DNA from 3 places in the Streptomyces lienomycini genome. Region 1 is predicted to be linked to each of the others. Evidence: riboswitches for the same ligand, from Rfam matches in the RefSeq annotation. Region 1 holds a riboswitch; each other region holds the start of a gene.
What was found. A riboswitch is a leader RNA that binds a small molecule or an ion and turns the genes downstream of it on or off. The one in region 1 is predicted to bind cyclic di-AMP.

Region 2: it holds a riboswitch for cyclic di-AMP, as region 1 does, so the genes downstream of both, BJ961_RS03070 (transglycosylase SLT domain-containing protein) here and BJ961_RS08945 (M23 family metallopeptidase) in region 1, are expected to answer to the same signal.
Region 3: it holds a riboswitch for cyclic di-AMP, as region 1 does, so the genes downstream of both, BJ961_RS13465 (M23 family metallopeptidase) here and BJ961_RS08945 (M23 family metallopeptidase) in region 1, are expected to answer to the same signal.

The regions. Positions count from the first base shown of each region.
Region 1 is NZ_CP116257.1:1,934,792-1,941,951, reverse strand. It holds gene BJ961_RS08960 (bifunctional acetate--CoA ligase family protein/GNAT family N-acetyltransferase) at 1-1,705, opposite strand, end outside; gene BJ961_RS08955 (HPr family phosphocarrier protein) at 1,909-2,190, shown strand; gene BJ961_RS08950 (GntR family transcriptional regulator) at 2,340-3,035, opposite strand; gene BJ961_RS08945 (M23 family metallopeptidase) at 3,182-3,946, opposite strand; cyclic di-AMP (ydaO/yuaA leader) riboswitch at 3,959-4,123, opposite strand; gene BJ961_RS08940 (M16 family metallopeptidase) at 4,315-5,703, opposite strand; gene BJ961_RS08935 (M16 family metallopeptidase) at 5,700-7,088, opposite strand.
Region 2 is NZ_CP116257.1:638,950-646,109, forward strand. It holds gene BJ961_RS03065 (HAD family hydrolase) at 1-604, shown strand, start outside; gene BJ961_RS03070 (transglycosylase SLT domain-containing protein) at 628-1,119, opposite strand; cyclic di-AMP (ydaO/yuaA leader) riboswitch at 1,124-1,291, opposite strand; gene BJ961_RS03075 (polyprenyl synthetase family protein) at 2,036-3,046, shown strand; gene BJ961_RS03080 (LolA family protein) at 3,357-4,595, shown strand; gene BJ961_RS03085 (ABC transporter ATP-binding protein) at 4,686-5,669, shown strand; gene BJ961_RS03090 (ABC transporter permease) at 5,656-6,591, shown strand; gene BJ961_RS03095 (tetratricopeptide repeat protein) at 6,830-7,160, shown strand, end outside.
Region 3 is NZ_CP116257.1:3,001,204-3,008,363, forward strand. It holds partial or broken gene dxs (1-deoxy-D-xylulose-5-phosphate synthase) at 1-297, shown strand, start outside; gene BJ961_RS13445 (aspartate aminotransferase family protein) at 298-1,683, shown strand; gene BJ961_RS13450 (helix-turn-helix domain-containing protein) at 1,749-2,363, shown strand; gene BJ961_RS13455 (DUF6126 family protein) at 2,360-2,479, shown strand; gene BJ961_RS13460 (tyrosine-protein phosphatase) at 2,499-3,296, opposite strand; cyclic di-AMP (ydaO/yuaA leader) riboswitch at 3,724-3,883, shown strand; gene BJ961_RS13465 (M23 family metallopeptidase) at 3,886-4,839, shown strand; gene BJ961_RS13470 (SGNH/GDSL hydrolase family protein) at 5,064-5,849, shown strand; gene BJ961_RS13475 (TetR/AcrR family transcriptional regulator) at 5,821-6,507, opposite strand; gene BJ961_RS13480 (MBL fold metallo-hydrolase) at 6,636-7,160, shown strand, end outside.

The sequences.
Region 1 (7,160 bases):
CCGCGTCGCACGTGTCGTCGGCCAGGGCGCGGGACAGGGCCGCGTGGAAGTCGTCGGCCGAGGCGGCCGTCGTCAGGTCCAGCGGGGGCTGCGGGCGCAGGCCCTCGGACAGGCACGCGTCGTAGGTGAGCAGTCCCAGGGACTCCGAGTTGCCCAGGATGGCCACCCTCGGTCCGGGGGGCAGCGGCTGGCGGGCGAGCAGCAGCCCCGCGTCGACCAGGTCGGTGATGGTGTCGACCCGGATCACGCCGGCCTGCCGCAGCAGCGCGGAGACCGTCGCGTGCGGCAGCCGTGTCGCCCGTACGGCGTGCCCCTGGGGTGCCACGCCGCCGTGCCGGGCGCCCTGCACGACGACCAGGGGCTTGGCGGCCGCGGTCCGCCGGGCCAGGCGGGTGAACTTGCGCGGGTTGCCGATGGACTCCAGGTACATCAGGGCGACGTCGGTCTCCGGGTCGTCGTACCAGTACTGCAGCACGTCGTTGCCGGAGACGTCGGCGCGGTTGCCGGAGGAGACGAAGGTGGAGACGCCGGTGTGGCCGGTGACCCCGCCGCCGCGCCGGTGCAGCCGGGAGAGCAGGGCGATGCCGATGGCGCCGGACTGGGCGAACAGGCCGATCCGGCCGGGGCGCGGCATCTCGGGGGCGAGGGAGGCGTTGAGCCGCACGTCGGGGGAGGTGTTGATGATCCCGAAGGCGTTGGGCCCGATGATCCGCATGCCGTAGGTGCGCGCCTGCCGCACGAGGGCGCGCTGGCGTTCGCGTCCCTCGGGGCCGCTGTCGGCGTAACCGGCGGAGATCACCACCAGTCCCTGCACGCCGTGCTCGCCGCACTCCGCGACGACGTCCGGGACGTGCTCGGCGGGCACGGTGACGACGGCGAGGTCGACGGGCCCGTCGATGTCGCGCACGGAGCGGCACGCCGGGACCCCGTCGAGTTCCTTGCGCTCCTCGGGGAAGGCACTGTTCACGGCGTACAGCCGGCCCGCGTAGCCCGCGTCCCGGATGTTGCCGAGGATGCTGCGGCCGACGCCGCCGGGGGTGCGGCCGGTGCCGACGACGGCGACCGAGCCGGGCTGCAGCAGCCGCTGGACGGAGCGGGCCTCCGCGCGGTGCTCGCGCGCGTACTGCACGGCGAGCGAGCGGTCGGTGGGTTCGAGACCGAACTCCAGGCGGACCACACCGTCCTCGAAGCTCCGCTTCTGGGTGTACCCGGCGTCCATGAACACCTTGATCATTTTGGTGTTGGCGGGCAGCACCTCGGCGGCGAAGCGGCGGATGCCGCGCTCGCGGGCGACGGCGGCGATGTGTTCGAGGAGCGCGGAGGCGACGCCCCGGCCCTGGTGGGCGTCCTGGACGAGGAAGGCGACCTCGGCCTCGTCGGCCGGGGAGGCGGCGGGTGTTCCGCCGGGGCCGATCCGGTCGTAGCGTACGGTGGCGATGAACTCGCCGCCGATGGTGGCCGCGAGTCCCACCCGGTCCACAAAGTCGTGGTGCGTGAAGCGGTGGACGTCCTTGGCGGACAGGCGAGGGTACGGCGCGAAGAAGCGGTAGTACTTCGACTCGTCGGAGACCTGCTCGTAGAAGCTGACCAGGCGCTCGGCGTCATCAACGGTGATGGGGCGGACGCGCGCGGTGCCGCCGTCGCGCAGCACCACGTCGGCTTCCCAGTGGGCGGGGTACTCGTGCCGGTCCGACGAGGTCTGCATGGCCCCCACAGTACGGCTCGCGTACGACAACGGCGCGGGGCAGTCTGTGGGGGACGGGAGCTCGGACCGAGGCCGCGGTCCGACGACCGCACGGGGCGGCACACGGGCCGTCCCGGGAACGCTTCACGTGTGGGAAACTGGTCTAGACAAGACTGGTCTAGACAACTTCAAACCCCCTCTGAACACCTGAAGGGCAGCATCACATGGCTGAGCGCCGCGTCAACGTCGGCTGGGCCGAGGGTCTCCACGCCCGCCCCGCCTCCATCTTCGTCCGAGCCGCCACGGCCACAGGCGTCCCGGTGACGATCGCCAAGGCCGACGGTTCCCCCGTCAACGCGGCCTCCATGCTGGCCGTCCTCGGCCTCGGCGCCCAGGGCGGCGAGGAGATCGTGCTCGCCTCCGACGCCGAGGGCGCGGAAGCCGCCCTGGAGCGGCTGGCGAAGCTGGTCGCCGAGGGGCTCGAGGAGCTTCCCGAGACCGTCTGACGGACAGCAGCACCGAAAGGCCCGCCGGGAGCACCGGACGGGCCTTTCGCATTTCCTGTCCGGAGCCTCCGCTTTCAGGCGCCGCCCGCATATTCGACGGACTCCGGAAACGCGTCCGGAATTCCTCTCCTTTGTATACGGCGCCCGTGTTACCGCCGCAGTCCGGTCGTGTTTACGGGATGTTGCGCATTCCTCACGCGCTTGGCCCGTCCGTCGCCGGAGGCGAAGCGCAGCCGGTGCGCGGACGCCGAGCGCTCGGTGTGCAGCGCCATCAGCGCACGCGCGCGTTCGCCGTCCCCGCGGGCCACCGCGTCGACGATCGCGCCGTGCTCCGCCCAGTACTCCACCGGACCGGACTGCGCCTCCACCACGTACATCCAGGCGATCTTGTGGTGGAGCTGGGTCAGCAGCGCCGTCAGCGAGGGACTGCCGGTCGCCTGGGCGAGGGTCTCGTGGAACCAGCCGCCCAGGGAGCGCAGGTCCTCCCCGGTGCCCTGCCTGGCCCGCTCCTGCCCCAGCCTGACCAGCCCGCGCAACACCTTGAGGTGGGCCTCGGTGTGCCGCCGGGCGGCCCGGGAGGCGCCGAGCGGCTCCAGCAGCGCACGCGCCTCCAGCAGGTCGGCGGCCTCCCGCTCGGTCGGTTCCGCGACGCACGCGCCCGCGTGTCGCCGGGTCACCACGAAGCCCTCGGCCTCCAGCGTGCGCAGGGCCTCACGGACCGGTACGCGGGAGACGCCGTAACGGCGGGCGAGGAGTTCCTCAGTGAGCCGGCTCCCGCGGCCGTGGACGCCGGTGACGATGTCGTCCCGGATCGCCGTGCACACCGAATGCGCCGGAATACGCATGACCGCCCTCCCTTTCCCCGTCGAACGTCGACTTCCCCCGCGAAACGTCACCGATGAACGCGCACCCGGCGACTGGCGGCCCAGTCAAGCGCCATTAAATGCGAAAAGCCCCGGCTCGTGAAGCCGGGGTCTTTCGGATGCCGTTGTCAGATGTTCACGCCGTGGGAGCGGAGATAGGCGACGGGGTCCATGTCCGAACCGTACTCGGGGCTCGTACGGGCCTCGAAGTGCAGGTGGGGCCCGGTGACGTTGCCGGTGGCGCCGGAGATGCCGATCTGCCGGCCGGGCTCGACCGACTGGCCGACCGAGACGCCGATGGACGACAGGTGCCCGTACTGCGTGTACGTGCCGTCGTGCATCTTGATCACGACCTGGTTGCCGTACGCCCCGCCCCAGCCTGCCTCGACGACGGTGCCGACGCCGACGGCGTGCACGGAGGTGCCGCTGGAGGCGTGGAAGTCGATGCCGGTGTGGCTGCCGGAGGACCACAGAGAACTGCCGGCCTGGTACGCCGTGGAGACGTATGAGGCGGTGATCGGCGCGACGAAGGTGTTGAGGCGCTTGCGCTCCGCCTCACGCGCGGCGCGCTCCTTGGCCTCGTGCGCCTCCTTGGCCGCCTCGGCCGCCCGCTCGCGGGCCGCTTCCCGGGCCGCCTCGCGGGCGGCGGCGTCCGCGGCCGCCTGCTCCTGGGCGACGGCCTGGGCGTCGACCTCGTCGGCTATGGAGTCGCCGATGGTGACGACCGGGGTGAGTCCGCTCTGCTCCACCTCGGGCTCGGCGGCGAGCGCCGGAGCCGCGAGGGTGCCGACGACGCCGGTGGTGGCGAGGGCCGCGACTCCCGCCGCGCGGGCGGTGCTGCGGTGCACCCGGCCTGGACGGCGGTGCTTCCCGGTGGCGCGCGTGAACGCCATGTAGAGGCTTGTCCTTTCCTTCCCTCTCGCCTACCGGGTTAGCTGACGGGTTCGGAGGTGGAAGGTCTCCTACGGACCCCCTCGCTGCACGCGCGGGCGTCCGATTCACCCCAGGGACTGCGATGGGTCCCCGGCTCCCCTGGCTCGCGCCGTACGGGGACTCGGCGATGACTGTCCGGTGCCGCGGGTGCGGCGCACTGCCTGACGAACAGCCCGGATGACGCTAAACGCGGCTGCGTTCAATCCTCAAACGCAACAGGCATTTTGTAGCGCACGCCACAGGGCAGACAGGCGATCACTCTCCCAATCCGGACAAACGGCGGCCCTGGTGACACATCGGTCACCAGGGCCGCCTCACGCGCGTGCCGCTACTCGGCGGCCACCACGGTGACTTCGCCGATGCCGAGGGCCTCGACGGGCTCCCTGATCTGCGCGGCGTCACCGACGAGGACCGTCACGAGGCGGTCCACCGGGAAGGCGTTGACGACCGCCGCGGTGGCCTCCACCGTGCCCGTGGCGGCGAGTTGACGGTAGAGCGTCGCCTGGAAGTCGTCGGGCAGGTGCTGCTCGACCTGGTCGGCGAGCGTGTCCGCCACGGCCGCCGCCGTCTCGTACTTCAGCGGAGCGACGCCCACCAGGTTCTGCACCGCCACATCGCGCTCGGCGTCGGTGAGTCCCTCGGCGGCGAGCTTGCGCAGCACCGTCCACAGGTCGTCGAGCGCGGGGCCGGTGTTGGGGGTGTCGACGGAGCCGCTGATGGCGAGCATCGCGGCGCCCGTGCCGTCCGGCGCGGAACGCAGGACCTGCCCGAACGCCCGGACACCGTAGGTGTAGCCCTTCTCCTCGCGCAGGACACGGTCCAGGCGGGAGGTGAGGGTGCCGCCGAGGCAGTAGGTGCCGAGCACCTGCGCGGGCCAGACGCGGTCGTGCCGGTCGGCGCCGGTGCGGCCGATCAGCAGCTGCGTCTGGACGGCGCCCGGACGGTCGACGATGACGACCCTGCCGCGGTCGTCCGCGGTCACCGGGGGCACGGGGCGCGGTTCGGCGGCCGAGCCGGTCCACGCGCCCAGGGTGGCGCCGAACAGCGCGTCGAGGTCGACGCCGGTGAGGTCGCCGACGACCACGGCGGTGGCCGTGGCGGGGCGGACGTGCCGCTCGTAGAAGGCGCGCACGGCGGCCGAGTCGATGGCCTCGACCGTCTCCTCGGTGCCCTGGCGCGGTCGCGACATGCGCGCGTCGGCGGGGAAAAGCTCCCTGGAGAGTTCCTTGGCGGCCCGGCGGGCGGGGTTGGCCAGCTCGTGCGGGATCTCGTCGAGCCGGTTGCGCACCAGCCGTTCGACCTCGCCGTCCGCGAACGCGGGCGCCCTGAGGGCGTCGGCGAGCAGGCCGAGGGCCTTGGCGAGGCGCGAGGCGGGCACCTCCAGGCTCAGTCTGACGCCGGGGTGGTCGGCGTGCGCGTCCAGGGTGGCGCCGCAGCGCTCCAGCTCGGCCGCGAAGTCCTCGGCGGAGTGCTTGTCGGTGCCCTCGGAGAAGGCGCGCGCCATGATGGTGGCGACGCCGTCGAGTCCGGCCGGCTCGGCGTCCAGCGGGGCGTCCAGGAGCACCTCGACGGCGACGACCTGCTGGCCGGGGCGGTGGCAGCGCAGCACGGTGAGGCCGTTGCCGAGACTGCCGCGCCCGGGGGCGGGGAACGCCCACGGCTTGGGCTCCCCGGCCTGCGGCTGCGCGTGGAATTCCATGGTGGCGAGCTCGGTCACTTGGCCGCCTCCTCGTTCTCGTCGGTGGCGTCGGTCGCGGAGACGGTGACGGTGGTCTCGTCGGCGTCGTTCTCGGCGGTGGGGGCGGTGGGCTCGTAGACGAGCACCGCGCGGTTGTCGGGGCGCAGGCGGGCCTTGGCGACCTCCTGGACCTCCTCCGCGGTCACCTCCAGCACCCGCCGCACGGCGGTGAGGGCGAGCTGCGGGTCGCCGAACAGGACGGCGTAGCGGCACAGTTCGTCGGCGCGGCCCGCGACGGTGCCCAGCCGGTCGAGCCACTCGCGCTCGAGCTGGGCCTGGGCGCGCTCCATCTCCTCGGGCGTGGGGCCCTCCTCGGCGAACCGGGCCAGTTCCTCGTCGACGGCGGTCTCGATGACCGGCACCTCGACGTCGCCGGACGTCTTCACGTCCAGCCACCCCAGGGAGGGTGCCCCGGCGAGCCGCAGCAGGCCGAACCCGGCGGCGACGGCCGTGCGGTCGCGGCGTACGAGCCGGTTGTAGAGACGGGACGACTCGCCGCCGCCCAGGACGGTGAGGGCCAGGTCGGCCGCGTCGCACGCGCGCGTGCCGTCCTCCGGCAGGCGGTAGGCCGCCATCAGGGCGCGGGCGGGGACCTCCTCCTCGACGACCTCGCGCAGTTGGCCGCCCATGACGTCGGGCAGCGAGCCGTCCCGGGGAGGCTGCTTTCCGTCGTGCGAGGCGATGGAGCCGAAGTACTTCTCGACCCAGGCGAGCGTCTGCTCGGGGTCGATGTCTCCGACGACCGACAGCACCGCGTTGTTCGGCGCGTAGTAGGTGCGGAAGAACGCGCGCGCGTCCTCCAGGGTCGCCGCGTCCAGGTCGGCCATCGAGCCGATCGGCGTGTGGTGGTAGGGGTGGCCCTCCGGGTAGGCGAGGGCGGTCATCTTCTCGAAGGCCGTGCCGTAGGGGACGTTGTCGTAGCGCTGGCGGCGTTCGTTCTTGACGACGTCCCGCTGGTTCTCCATCGACTCCTCGTCGAGGGCCGCCAGCAGGGAGCCCATGCGGTCGGCCTCCAGCCAGAGGGCCAGCTCCAGCTGGTGGGCGGGCATGGTCTCGAAGTAGTTGGTCCGCTCGAAGCTGGTGGTGCCGTTGAGGGAGCCGCCGGCGCCCTGGACCAGCTCGAAGTGGCCGTTGCCCTTGACCTGGGCGGAGCCCTGGAACATGAGGTGCTCGAAAAGGTGAGCCAGACCGGTGCGCCCCTTGACCTCGTGGCGCGAGCCGACGTCGTACCAGAGGCACACCGCCGCGACCGGGGTCAGGTGGTCCTCGGAGAGCACCACGCGCAGGCCGTTGGCCAGGCGGTGCTCGGTCGCTGTCAGGCCGCCGGAGCCTGCCTGGGCTGTGGCCGTGTGACCCATGGGCATGTGCATCCCTTCGATCGCGAAATCCTTGGTGGAATCACTGGGTGAGTCACTAGGTGAATCACTGGGTGAATC
Region 2 (7,160 bases), 1.3 Mb from region 1:
ACAGGGCGCGCAGGTGTACGACGCGGGCGCGCACCGGATGCGCTGGTCGGTCACCCTGGACCGGGAGCTGGCCGAGACCGCGCTCGGCAAGATCGAGGCCGAGGTGGGCCAGGTGTACGCCGCGGTCGACCAGGACGGGGTCGACGGGCTCACCCTCATCGAGCCGGGGTACCTGATGCCCCACCCGACGCTGCCCGCGGTGCGCGTCGAGCGGCGTGCCGAGCTGTGGGCCACCCCGATCAGCAAGGTGCTGCTGCGCCACCCCGAACTGACCGACGACGAGCTGACGGAGACGGCCCGCGCGGTGGTCGGTTCCCTCGCGACGGTCACCATGTCGGGGCCGGGCACGGTGGAGCTGCAGCCGTGCGGCATCACCAAGGCGACCGGCCTGGCGCTGGCCGCCGAGCACCTCGGCGTCGAGCGGCGGCGGACCATCGCCTTCGGGGACATGCCCAACGACATCCCCATGTTCGACTGGGCGGCCCACGGCGTCGCCATGGCCGGTGCCCACCCGGAACTCAAGGCGGTCGCCGACGAGGTCACCACGACGAACGAGGACGACGGCGTGGCCGTCGTCCTCGAGCGGATCTTCGGTACCTCTTAGTACGTTCCGGTGCCTCGCGGGGCTCAGTACGCGCTGAAGACGTTGTCCATCGAGCCGTAGCGGTCGGCCGCGTAGTTGCAGGCCGCGGTGATGTTGGCGACCGGGTCGTACGGGTCCCAGGAGGTGCCCTCGACGTGGTACGCCTGGAAGGTCGGGTCGATCACCTGGAGCAGGCCCTTGGACGGGGTGCCGTTGACGGCGTTGATGTCCCAGTTGTTGATGGCGAGCGGGTTGCCGGAGGACTCCCGCATGATGTTGCGGTGGATGCCGTCGTAGCTCCCGGGGATGCCGTGCTGCGCCATGATGTCGAGCGACTCGCGGATCCAGCCGTCGAGGTTGTCCGGGTACGCCGTCGCCGCCGTGGTGGCGGTCGTGGCGGCGGCCGGGGTGGCCGCGGAGGCGGTGCTGGCGCCGATGAGCGGCAGCGCGAGCACCGCGGCACCGGTGCCGGCCACGGCGAGCCTGCGCACGAGGCGGCCGGTGCGGGCGTGACGGTTGTGAAGGTTGGCAGACATGCTGTGTCCCTCTCCTTACGCCTGCGAGGTGAGCTGTCGGGTTCGGGCGGGGAGGTGCCCGGCCGTGCCCTGACGGGTACGGCTTCACCCCGAGCCGCTCCGGTGGTGACCGGTGCGGCGACTTACCTGGGTCCCCCGCTCCTGCCGGCGAGTGTGTTGGCGGATGACTGTGCGTCCGGGCGGTGGCAGGATTCGGCGTCCGCCCGACAGGCCGGGAACGTATGCGAGAGCACATGTCCGGAACAAGTGCAGGAATCACCCAACATGCCTGTTGACCTTGGTCTGGGGGGTTTGTGGCTCTTGATCCTTTGCGGTTGCCAACCCCCAACTGGCTTGCGGGGCAAAGGGAGGGCACAGGTGGCGACGGGGTTGCCTGCCGGCGGCCCGGCGTGAGCCAACTCACTGGCCTCAACAAGCGCGGCAAAACGGGCATTAACCTCAACAGGGCGCCAATCGGCCACGGGTGGGGACGGCTTCGGGTGTCGAGCGCCCGGGGGAGGGAAACGAGGGGTGGGGGAGCGCGCGCCGCGCCTGTCGAGCGGGCGCGCGTGCCGATCGGGTGACGTTCTCGAAGCGCGGGCCGTTGGGAGGGGTGATGGGATCTTCGGTGGTGGGGGTCTTCGGTGGTGAGGATCTTCGGCGGCGGGGATCCCCGGTGGCGTGGATCTTCGAGGGCGGTTTCCGCTCCGCTCGTACTCCGGGGCGCGTCCCCTCCGGCTCCTCGGGCGAGGTCCGTCAAAATCTGCTCATATCACCTGATCAAAAACATACCGTTCATGATCCGATACCGACCGGCCTGTAACCGTGGGCGCTAGCGGTGATCGAAACGTGACCGGATACGCTGACTTGAGTGGTGGCAGCGACCTATCGACAACCGGGTAATCGCCAGTAGACACCAGCAGACAGGAGACCCCTCGTGACCGTCGTCGGGCCGTTCGGGCTGAGCGTGCGGGACCAGGCTCTGGAAGCCGATGTCCAGGCCGGATTGGTTGCTGTCGAGGAAGGGTTGCTTGAGGCAACCAAAAGCGAGGTGCCGTTCATCACGGGAGCCGCCCAGCACCTGGTGCGGGCCGGCGGGAAGCGGTTCCGGCCGCTGCTGGTGATGCTCTCCTCCCAGTTCGGCGACCCCTACGCCCCCGGCATCGTGCCTTCCGCCGTGGTCGTGGAGCTGACCCACCTGGCCACGCTCTACCACGACGACGTGATGGACGAGGCCGCCGTGCGGCGCGGGGTGCCCAGCGCGAACACCCGCTGGGACAACTCGGTCGCGGTCCTCACCGGCGACTTCCTGTTCGCGCGCGCCTCGCAGATCCTCGCCGACCTCGGCCCCGAGGCGGTCCGGGTCCAGGCCCTCGCGTTCGAGCGGCTGGTCACCGGCCAGATCCTGGAGACGGCGGGACCGCAGGACGGCCGGGACCCGGTCGACCACTACCTGGACGTGCTGGGCGGCAAGACCGGCTCCCTGGTGGCGGTCTCCTGCCGGTTCGGCGCGATGATGTCCGGCGCCGACGAGACGGTCGTGGACGTCCTGACCCAGTACGGCGAGCGGCTCGGCGTCGCCTTCCAGCTCGCGGACGACGTCCTGGACATCGCCTCCGACTCCGACGAGTCCGGCAAGACGCCCGGCACGGACCTGCGCGAGGGCATCCCCACGCTGCCGGTGCTGCGGCTGCGCGAGCGGGCGGCCCGGCTGGGGCTCGCCGAGGACATCGCGCTGTGCGAGCTGCTCGACTCCGATCTGAGCGACGACGCGCGGCACGGCGAGGCGCTGCGCCTGCTGCGCGCCCACCCCGCCCTCGAACAGGCGCGGAGGGACACCGTCCGGTACGCCGAGGAGGCCCGGGCGGCGCTCGCCCCGCTGCGCGAGTGCGACGCGAAGGTCGCGCTGCTGGAGCTGTGCGACGCGGTGGTGCACCGGGCGGGCTGACCGCTCCCCTCGCGGGTGCGTGCCGCGCCGTCCGCCCGGTCCACTCGTGACGCCCGTCACGAGTGCGACCGTTCGTCGCCGGGCGGCGTACTCCGCCCCTACGGGCTGGGGGAGCCGTCGCTCCTCCGTGTCATCCCGCAGGAGTAGGCGGAGTTGAGCCCGCGGTCTGACGATTCCGCTCCGGTGATTTGGTCAGATGGACACCACGGAAAACACCAATCCTCACCGATTCGGGTGAGAATGGCGGCTCACGGGTGAACGAGTGCGAGGTCGCGAGACAGCCGCCGCCGACGACGGAGGTAGGGCACACATGGCACCGATCGATTCCGACGACAACACGACCGCCGGTGAGGGCGAGGAGCTGCGGGCCGGACGGCGCAGGGCCGCGCGGTACGTCGTCCCGGTGGCGGTGATGGGAGTGGCGGCCGCGACGATCGGGCTCGTGCCCGCGCTCGCCGACTCCGGGGACCCCGACCTGCCGAAGATCACGGCGGAGCAGCTCGTCCAGAAGATCGCCGAGTCGGACACCCAGCAGATGTCCGGCACGGTGCGGATCAGCACGGACCTGGGGCTGCCGGACCTCGGCGGGCTGGAGAGCGGCCTGCTGTCCGGCATGTCCGCGGGGCCCGGCTCCGGCGGCGACGGCGAGGGCTCCGCCGCCGACCCGTCGGCCAAGCTCACCGAGCTGGTGTCCGGCAGCCACACCCTGCGCGTCGCGGCCGACGGCCCCGACCGGCAGAAGGTGTCCCTGCTGGAGGACGCCGCCGAGTACAGCCTGATCCACAACGGCAAGGACGTCTGGGGCTACGACAGCAAGTCCAACGAGGTCTACCACTCCACCGGCCCGGGCTCCGCCGAGCGGCCGGAGAAGGACGTGCCGGCCACTCCGAAGGACTTCGCCGACCAGGCCCTCAAGGCGATCGACGACACCACGTCCGTGACCGTCGGCGGCACCGCTCAGGTGGCCGGCCGGGACGCGTACCGACTGGTCGTCGAGCCCAGGCAGGACGGTTCCACGGTCGGCGCCATCACCGTGGCCGTGGACGCCGAGACCGGGACGCCGCTGAAGTTCACGCTGACCCCCGCGAGCGGCGGAGCCGCCGTCGTGGACGCGGGCTTCACCAAGGTCAGCTTCGCCAAGCCGGACGCGTCGACGTTCGACTTCACCCCGCCCGAGGGAGCGAAGGTCACCGAGGGCGACGAGGGCGACGAGGGCGCCAAGACCCCGGACCACGGCCGCGAGGCCGAGGACCTGGGCGGCCTCGCCGGTGACCTGGGCGGCCTCGACGTGATCGGCGAGGGCTGGAACTCCGTCGCCGCCTTCGACACCGGCGCCCGGGGCGGCCTGCCCACGGCCTCCGCCGGAGGCGACCTCGGCGACCTCGGCGGCTTCCTCGGCTCCTTCGGCGACCAGGTCAAGGGCGACTTCGGCTCCGGCACCGTCTTCAAGACCCGCCTGGTCAACGCCCTGATCACGGACGACGGCAAGGTCTACGCCGGTGCGGTCACCAAGGACGCGCTGGTGAAGGCGGCCGACGCCGCGCAGTAGGAGGTACGGCGCAGCCCAGCCGTACGGCGAAGCGGCCGTGGAAGGCGCAGAGGCCGAAGCGGCCCAAGAGGACGAGAAGAGAGGGAGCCGATGGCCGGACCGTCCGTCACGGAGCCGGAGCGCCCGGACCGGGGGAGCGCGGCGGACGCCGTCATCGCCACCCGCGCGCTCACCAAGCGCTACCGCGGCGGACAACTCGCCGTCGACGGTCTCGACCTGACCGTCCCGGCGGGCAGCGTCTTCGGCTTCCTCGGCCCCAACGGCTCCGGCAAGACCACCACCATCCGCATGCTGATGGGCCTGATCGAACCCACCTCGGGCAGCGCCCGGGTGCTCGGCCGGCCCATGCCGCGCGCGGCCCGCACCGTACTGCCCCGGGTCGGCGCCCTCATCGAGGGCCCGGCCCTGTACGGCTTCCTCTCCGGCCGCGACAACCTGCTGCGCTACGACGCCGCCGACCCCACCGCCGACCCGCGCACCCGGCGCGAGCGCGTCGCCGCCGCGCTGGACCGGGTGGGTCTCGCGGCGGCCGGCGGCAAGAAGGCGAAGGCGTACTCGCTCGGCATGAAGCAGCGCCTCGGCCTCGCCGCGGCGCTGCTCCAGCCGCGCCGCCTGCTCGTCCTGGACGAGCCGACCAACGGACTCGACCCCCAGGGCATGCGCGAGATCCGCACCCTCGTCCGTGAACTGGCCTCCGACGGCACCACCGTCTTCCTCTCCTCCCACCTCCTGGACGAGATCGAGCAGGTCTGCACCCACGCCGCCGTGATGGCACAGGGCCGCCTGATCACCCAGGGCGCGGTGGCCGACCTGGCGGCCGGTGCGCGCGGCCGGCTGGCGGTGACCACGCCGGACGCGGGCGACGCGGCCCGGGTGCTGAAGGAGCAGGGGGCCGCGGACGTGGTCGTCGACGGGGACCGGGTGACGGCGGAACCACCGGAGCGCGACCTGGCCGAGGTGAACGCGGCGCTGGTCGCGGCCCGCGTCAGGGTCCGGGGCTTCGTTCTGGAACGCGCCTCGCTGGAGGACGCGTTCGTGGCGCTGACCGGGGAGGGTTTCGATGTCGCGGGCTGAAGCACCGGGGGAGCCGATGCCGAAGGCCGCGGCGACGAGCGGGACGCCGGGCCCCGGGCCGGAAGCGGTGCGGACTCCGGGTCCGCTGTGGTCCCTCGGGCTGCTCCGCAGCGAGCTGGTGACCACCTTCCGGCGCTGGCGCACCCTCGCCCTGCTGGCCGTGCTCGCCGCCGTGCCGGTCCTGGTGGGCATCGCCGTGCGGATCGAGACGAGCGACGGGTCCTCGCCGGGCGGCGGGGGCGGCGGTCAGGGACCGGCGTTCATCTCGCAGGTCAGCAACAACGGCCTGTTCCTGGTCTTCACCGCGCTCGCCGCGACCCTTCCGTTCTTCCTGCCGATGGCCATCGGCGTCGTCGCGGGCGACGCGATCGCGGGCGAGGCGAGTGCGGGCACGCTCCGCTACCTGCTGGTCGCCCCGGCCGGGCGGTCCCGGCTGCTGCTCACCAAGTACGCGACGGTGATCGCCTTCTGCCTCGCGGCCACCCTGGTGGTCGCGGTCTCGGCGCTCGCGGTCGGCGCGCTGCTGTTCCCGGTCGGCGACCTGATCACCATCTCCGGCACCCGGATCAGCTACACCGAGGGCCTGGGCCGGGCGCTGCTGATCGCCCTGGTCGTGGCCGCCTCACTCGTCGGCGTCGCGGCCCTCGGCCTGTTCGTCTCCACCCTGACCGGCAGCGGCATCGCGGCGATGGCGACCACGGTGGGGCTGCTGATCACCGTCCAGATCCTCGACCAGATCCCGCAGCTCGACGCCCTCCAGCCGTACTTCTTCTCCCACTACTGGCTGTCCTTCGCCGACGTGATGCGCGAGCCGGTCTACTGGGACGACCTGGTGAGGAACCTCGGTCTCCAGGCCCTCTACGCGGCGGTCTTCGGCTCGGCGGCCTGGGCCCGGTTCACGGCGAAGGACATCACCTCGTAGTCGAGGCACGCCACCCTCGTGGAGGCGTACGGCGGGGGGCGTCGAGACCTCGCTGCCGATGTCCGCGCCGACCCACCGATACGGGCGTGACCTCCTGGAACGAGCCTGTGACACCCCGGTGACGTGAGAATCGCGAGTGAGCGGAGACACTCGACAGTAGGTGCATGACAGGCATGACAGGCTCTGGACGGTACGGAACGCGATCCGCCGACGGAAGCCGCCGATGAGTGGGGGAACGATGTCTCGACTCGGCCGCGACGAACCGCGGGACGACGAGCGCGCCGAGCGCTCGCCCGATCCCGCGGCGACGCCGATCGATGTCCGCGTACCGGAAGCGGGCACCGGCGCACGCGGTGCCTCGGTCGACGGTGCACTGGTCGTCGCGGCGCCGGGCGAGGAGATCCAGAACGTCGTCCTGAAGCGTCTCCACCGCCTCGCCGTCGCCGCCGGCCGCCCCGTCCTCGCCACGATCCACGACCGGCGCATCGGCTACTCCGTTCCGCTCCGGGTCGACCCGGACGGCTCCAGCCACCTCGCCGCGGAACCGGTGCCGACGGCCCCCGACGAGG
Region 3 (7,160 bases), 1.1 Mb from region 1:
GCCGCTGGCCGCCGGGCACGCCCTGTGGCCGTCGTCGAGGACAACAGCCGCGCCGCCGGAGTCGGTTCGGCGGTGGCGCTGGCGCTGGGCGACGCCGAGGTCGACGTCCCCGTGCGCCGCTTCGGCATCCCCGAGCAGTTCCTCGCGCACGCCAAGCGCGCCGAACTGCTCGCGGACATCGGACTCACCCCCGTCGACATCGCCGGCCGGATCGGCGCGAGTCTGGCCGTCCGGCGGCAGGCGGTGGAAGAGTCCGGGGACGGACGGATCGTCATGCCAGCGCAAGGAGAGAACTGAATGACCAAGGAGTTCGACCTCGCCGCGCTCTTGGCCGAGCGCGGAGCCGAGCGGTACGAGCTGCACGCCAAGCACCTCAACCACCAGCAGCCGCGCATGCTGCGCACCATCGGCTTCGACAAGGTCTACGAGCGGGCCGAGGGCGCGCACTTCTGGGACGCGGACGGCAACGACTACCTGGACATGCTCGCCGGGTTCGCCGTCATGGGCCTGGGACGCCACCACCCCGTCGTCCGCCAGGCGCTGCACGACGTCCTCGACGCCTCCCTCGCCGACCTGACCCGCTTCGACTGCCCGCCGCTGCCCGGCCTGCTGGCCGAGAAGCTGCTCTCCTACAGCCCTCACCTGGACCGTGTCTTCTTCGGCAACAGCGGCACCGAAGCCGTCGAGACCGCCCTGAAGTTCGCCCGGTACGCGACCGGCAGACGGCGGATCCTGTACTGCGCGCACGCCTTCCACGGACTCACCGCCGGTTCGCTCTCCGTCAACGGGGAGGACGGGTTCCGCAAGGGCTTCGCGCCCCTGCTGCCCGACACCGCGGTGCCGCTCGGCGACCTGGAGGCCCTGGCGCGGGAGCTGAAGAAGGGCGACGTCGCCGCGCTGATCGTGGAGCCGGTCCAGGGCAAGGGCGTGCACGAGGCGCCGCCCGGCTATCTGCTCGCCGCCCAGGAACTGCTGCACCGGCACAAGGCGCTGCTGATCGCCGACGAGGTGCAGACGGGCCTCGGCCGGACCGGCAGGTTCTACGCCTACCAGCACGAGGACGGCGTCGAACCCGACCTGGTCTGCGTGGCCAAGGCGCTGTCCGGCGGATACGTGCCGGTGGGGGCCACCCTCGGCAAGGAGTGGATCTTCCAGAAGGTGTACTCCTCGATGGACCGCGTCCAGGTCCACTCGGCGAGCTTCGGGTCCAACGCGCAGGCCATGGCGGCGGGGCTCGCCGTGCTGTCGGTGATGGAGAACGAGGAGATCGTGGCGAACGCCGCCGCGGTGGGGGAGCGGCTGAAGTCCCGGCTGGCGGCGCTGGTGGACCGCTACGAACTGCTCGCCGACGTACGGGGGCGGGGGCTGATGATCGGCATCGAGTTCGGCCGGCCCAGCTCCCTCGGGCTGCGCAGCCGCTGGACGATGCTGCAGGCCGCGCGGAAGGGGCTGTTCGCGCAGATGGTGGTGGTGCCGCTGCTGCAACGGCACCGGATCCTGACGCAGGTCTCCGGCGACCACCTGGAGGTGATCAAACTGATCCCGCCGCTGATCATCGACACCGACGACGCCGACCGGTTCGTCGACGCCTTCACCGAGGTGATGGAGGACGCGCACAACGGCGGGGGGCTGATGTGGGACTTCGGCAAGACCCTGGTCAAGCAGGCGGTGGCCAACCGCTGAGCCCGACTCTTTGCCTGTGAGGCAAGAAATTTGCCCAACAGGCAAGATTCGGGCTGAATGGAGGCATGAGCTCCTCCGAGACCGGCCCCGCCGAGGGGGCGGTCGCCGCCGTCGCGCCGCAGCTGCGTGAGCTGAGGCGGCGGGCCGCCCTCACCCTCGAGACCGCGGCCCGCGCCGCCGGGCTGTCCCCGGCCCACCTCTCCCGGCTGGAGACCGGGCACCGCCAGCCCTCGCTGCCGATGCTGCTCTCCCTCGCCCGTGTCTACGGTACGACCGTCGCCGAGCTGCTGGGCGAGACGGCCGCCGACCGGGACGCCGTCGTGCGCGGTGCCGACATGGAACCCACGAGCGCGGGCGGCTGGACGTACTACCAGGCCGGAGCGCCGGGCCGCGGCATGCAGGCGCTGCGCGTCCAGGTGCCGTACGGCTCCCAGGGCGACGTCGTGCGCGTACACCCCGGTGAGGAGTGGCTCCATGTCCTCAAGGGCCGCCTGCGGCTGCGCCTCGGGGACAGCGAGCACCGGCTCGCCGCGGGGGACAGTGCCCACTTCGACTCGATGACCCCGCACCGGATCGCCGCCCAGGACCCCGACGGGGTCGAGCTGCTCTTCGTCCACACCCTGTTGCAGAGCCCGACGGCCGCGCTGTGCCTCGGCCCGACCCCCGGAGAGATGCCATGAGTGCCATGCAGGAGAAGTTCCCGCGCGCCCTGTGGGTGCGCCTGCTCGTCTACATCGCCCTGGGGCACGTCTTCGGCGGCTTCCTCTACCTGCTGTTCGAGGTGGGCGCCAAGTAGCGGGCCGCGGGCGTCCGGCTCAGTCCAGCATCCGCTCGCGCAGCCGCTCCCGGGTCTCGGGAGCGAGCCGCAGCCCCTTCTCCAGGTAGGCGTCGACCCCGCCCCACGTCTCGTCGACGGTCTGGAAGGCCGCCGCCAGGTACTCGGCGCGCGCGTCGAACAGGGGGCTGAGCAGCTCCATGACCTCGGGGGAGTACGCGGAGGCGGCGGAACCGCTGCGGCGCACCTTGTAGCGGCGGTGCGCGGCGTTCGACTTCAGGTAGTCCTCGACGACGGCCTCGCGCTCGACGCCCAGGGCGAGCAGGGCGACCGCGATCGACAGGCCCGCGCGGTCCTTGCCGGCCGCGCAGTGCATCAGCGCGGGGACGCTGTCCTCAGCGAGCGCGTGCAGGATCCGGGAGTGCTCCGCCGTGCGCTCCGTGACCATCACGCGGTAGGAGTCGATCATCCGGTGGGCGGCCTTGCCGTCGGCGAGGATCTCCCGCAGCTGGTCCAGGTCCCCGTCGCGGACCATCTTCCAGAACTCGGCGCCGTCGGCCGGATCGCTCAGCGGCAGGTTCACGTTGCGCACGCCCGGCAGCTCGACGTCCGGCCCCTCGAGCTTCTGGTCGGCCGCGTTGCGGAAGTCGAAGATCGTGTGCAGACCCAGCGACGCCAGGAAGGCGGCGTCCTCGCCGGTGGCGTGCGCCAGGTGACCGCTGCGGAAGAGCACCCCCTGCCGCACCCGCCGCCCGTCCACGGTCGGCAGTCCGCCCACGTCCCGGAAGTTGCGCACACCGGTCAGCTCGGGTTCGGTCGACGGGACCTGCTGCGTCACGGGGACTCCTCCCACTCCGCCCCGCCGACGCTGCTCGCAGGCGGGCGCACCACCCGACGATACGGCATCGCCTCGACGCGGCAGCCGCTCCGCAAGGGGTATTGCGTGACGATAAGAGCCGTCTGTCCGAATTGGTGCCTTGATGACAACTGCGCCTGAAATGGCGAGAGGTGGATGGGTGACGCGTGAGCAGCGTCATATCCGTAACGGTGCGTTGCCCGTCATGTTCACGTAATTCGGTTGGCATTCAAGGAAATTCGCGGAATTGGCCGCCCTCGAAATCGACGCAGTGTTACCGGCTGTTCCCGCAAAGGATCAATCAAAACACCCGCCAGGGGAACCCCGCGCTTGTCCCTGCGCGTCCCGGTCCCTTACGTTCACCACCGATCCGGACGGACGCCTAATCCTGCCGCCGACCGGAGCCCGCACTCATCCACCACCCGTACACGGCAGGAGCGGGGGACCCACAGGTAGAACTGCCTGTTCCGGTTCCCGGAACGGCTTGGGGTAAAGCCGCGTTTCGGCGCGGCCGGGCATCTCCAGCCCGCACCCGACAGCTCACCTCGCAGGCGCCGGAGAGGAATTCGCCATGCCCGCGAAGGGTAAGCACCGCAGTACCAGGGCCATGCGCCTGACCCGCACCATCGCCGTCGCCGGAACCGGTGGCGCCGCGCTCGTGCTCCCGCTGATAGGCGCCGCCGGCGCCAACGCGGCGCCCGCGCACTCCGTTTCCGAGCAGGCCGCGCAGTCCATTCCGACGTCCGCCAAGAAGGCCGCCGCGAACGGCGCCGAGAAGAACTCGGATTCCCGGACGTACACCGTGAAGAGCGGTGACTACCTTTCGAAGATCGCCGACGAGCAGGACGTGGACGGCGGCTGGAAGAAGCTCTACTCGGACAACCGCGAGGCCGTCGGTTCCGACCCGTCGCTGATCCACCCCGGCCTCGAGCTCTCGATCGACGGACCGGCCGCCAAGGCGTCGGCGCCGTCCTCCGCGAAGACGCAGAAGCCCGCCGAGAAGCCGGCCGCCGAGAAGCCGGCCCAGAAGTCCGCGGACACCGAGAAGACCTCCTCCTCGGACTCCTCCGACTCCTCGGCGTCCTCGGACACCGGCACCCAGTCCGCCGGTACCACCAGCGGCTACACCTCCCCCGTCGCGGGCGGCACCGTCGGCACGCCGTACCACCAGTCCGGCAGCATGTGGTCCAGCGGCTACCACACCGGCACGGACTTCGTCGTCCCGACCGGCACCTCGCTGAAGGCCGTCGGCACGGGCACCGTGGTCTCCGCGGGCTGGGGCGGCGCGTACGGCAACCAGGTCGTCATCAAGCTCGCCGACGGCCACTACGCCCAGTACGCCCACCTCTCCTCGCTCTCCGTCTCCGCCGGCCAGTCGGTGACGGCGGGCCAGCAGGTCGGTCTCTCGGGCGCCACCGGCAACGTGACCGGCCCGCACCTGCACTTCGAGATCCGCACCACGCCGGACTACGGCTCGGACATCGACCCGGTCGCGTTCCTGCGCTCGCACGGCGTCTCCGTCTGACCCCCGGTACACCGATCTGACGGCGGCCCGAAGGCTGCCCTCGCGCCACCGAAGGCCGGACCCCGATCCCCGGGTCCGGCCTTCGGTGTATTCCGGAATTGACGAATACTTTAGGCGTGGCCTTTCTCACCGCCCGTCAACCCCTTCCTACGGTCGCGTAGGTCACAACGCGCGGTGAATCATGGGCCGACGTGGCAGACGATTCGAAGAGTGACAGCAGAGCAGTGATCGGGTCGTACGTGGCGGTGGGGGACAGCTTCACCGAGGGCGTCGGCGACTGTGGCCCCGACGGGTCGTTCGTCGGCTGGGCCGACCGTTTCGCCGTACTGCTCGCGGACCGGCGCCCCGAGGGCGACTTCACGTACACCAACCTCGCCGTGCGCGGCAGGCTGCTCGACCAGATCGTGGCGGAACAGGTCCCGCGGGTCGTCGCCCTCGCGCCGGACCTGGTCTCGTTCGCGGCGGGCGGCAACGACATCATCCGGCCGGGCACCGACCCCGACGAGGTCGCCGAACGGTTCGAACTGGCGGTGGCCGCACTGACCTCGGCCGCCGGGACCGTGCTGGTGACCACCGGGTTCGACACCAGGGGCGTCCCCGTCCTCAAGCACCTGCGCGGCAAGATCGCCACGTACAACGGACATGTGCGGGCCATCGCCGACCGCTACGGCTGCCCGGTGCTCGACCTGTGGTCGCTGCGCAGCGTCCAGGACCGCAGGGCATGGGACGCCGACCGGCTGCACCTGTCGCCGGAGGGCCACACCCGGGTGGCGCTGCGCGCGGGGAAGGCGCTCGGCCTGCGCGTCCCGGCCGACCCCGACCAGCCCTGGCCGCCCCTGCCGCCCCGCGGCACGCTGGACGTGCGGCGCGACGACGTGCACTGGGCGCGCGAGTACCTGGTCCCGTGGATCGGGCGCCGGCTGCGCGGCGAGTCGTCGGGCGACCACGTCACGGCCAAGGGGACGCTGTCGCCGGACGACATCAAGACGCGGATCGCCTCGGTGGCCTGAGCCCGGCGGCGGGCGGCCGGTGCCCGTGCGACGGTCCCTGGCGTCGCACGGGTGCCAACGCCCTCGGCTCCAGGCCCAGTTCGCGGGCCAGCGCCTCGTCCACCCATTCCTGCGCCCGGGCCCGCGACACCGTGCCCGCGTGCGACGTGAGCTGGACCGCCAGCCCGTCGAGCAGGGCCGTCAGACGCAGGGCGGCCGCGTCCGGCTCGGGGCACGGGAACTCGCCGGCGGCCACCCCCTCGGCGATGACCTCGGCGATCGCCGCCTTCCACTGCCGGTCCAGCTCCCGGCTGACCTCCCGCAGCGCGGGCTCGCGCAGTGCCACCGCCCAGCCCTCGATCCACAGCCGCCAGCCCTTGGCCTGCCCGGTGGGGGCGTACCACCGCACGGCCGCCCGCAGCCGGCGCAGCGCCGACGTGCGACGGCCGAGCAGCTTGCGCAGACGGGCCAGATCGTCCTCGGCGGCATGGGTGAACGCCTCGGCGACCAGCCTCTCCTTCGTGGAGAAGTGGTAGAGCACCAGGGCGTTGCTGACACCGAGTGCCGCGGCCACGTCGGCGATGCGCAACGCCGCCACACCCCGCGCCGATATCTGCTCGATGGCGGCGCACAGCAGTTCCTCGCGCCGCTCCGCCACGCTCAACCGGACTCTCCCCACGCACGTCACCCTATACAGGGCCGGCGGGCCCCCGGCCGGGGGGAACACGGATGTGACCTCCGTCGTTCGAGGTGACGTAGGACGTGACGACCATAATGAGAACCTGAACAACTGCACCTGGAGGTACCGTGGCCGGTTTCCGTTCCCCGAGTCCCGGGATCCGCTCACTGCGACCCGCGACCTTCGGCGCGGACCCGAGCGGCGAGCGCATGGCGCGCATCCGCAGATCGCCGAACTTCCGTGACGGTGTCTTCCAGAACCCCGGGCCGCCCGCCCGGACCCGGCCCTCCGGATCGGCCGCCGAATTCGCGAAGATCTACTTCGACAGGACGGCGCGGCTGCGCCGGGCGCCGCAAGGGACCGTGCCGGTGCACGCCACCACCGTGGCCGATCTCGCCCGGCCGCCCGCCACCGGACTCCGGCTGACCTGGATGGGCCACTCCAGCGTGCTCGCCGAGATCGACGGGCGGCGCGTGCTCTTCGACCCCGTGTGGGGCGAGCGCTGTTCCCCGGTCCCCTTCGCCGGCCCCAAGCGCCTGCATCCGGTGCCGCTGCCACTGGCCGCCCTCGGCCCGGTCGACGTCGTCGTCGTCTCCCACGACCACTACGACCACCTGGACATGCCGACCATCAAGGCGCTGGCCGGCACGGAC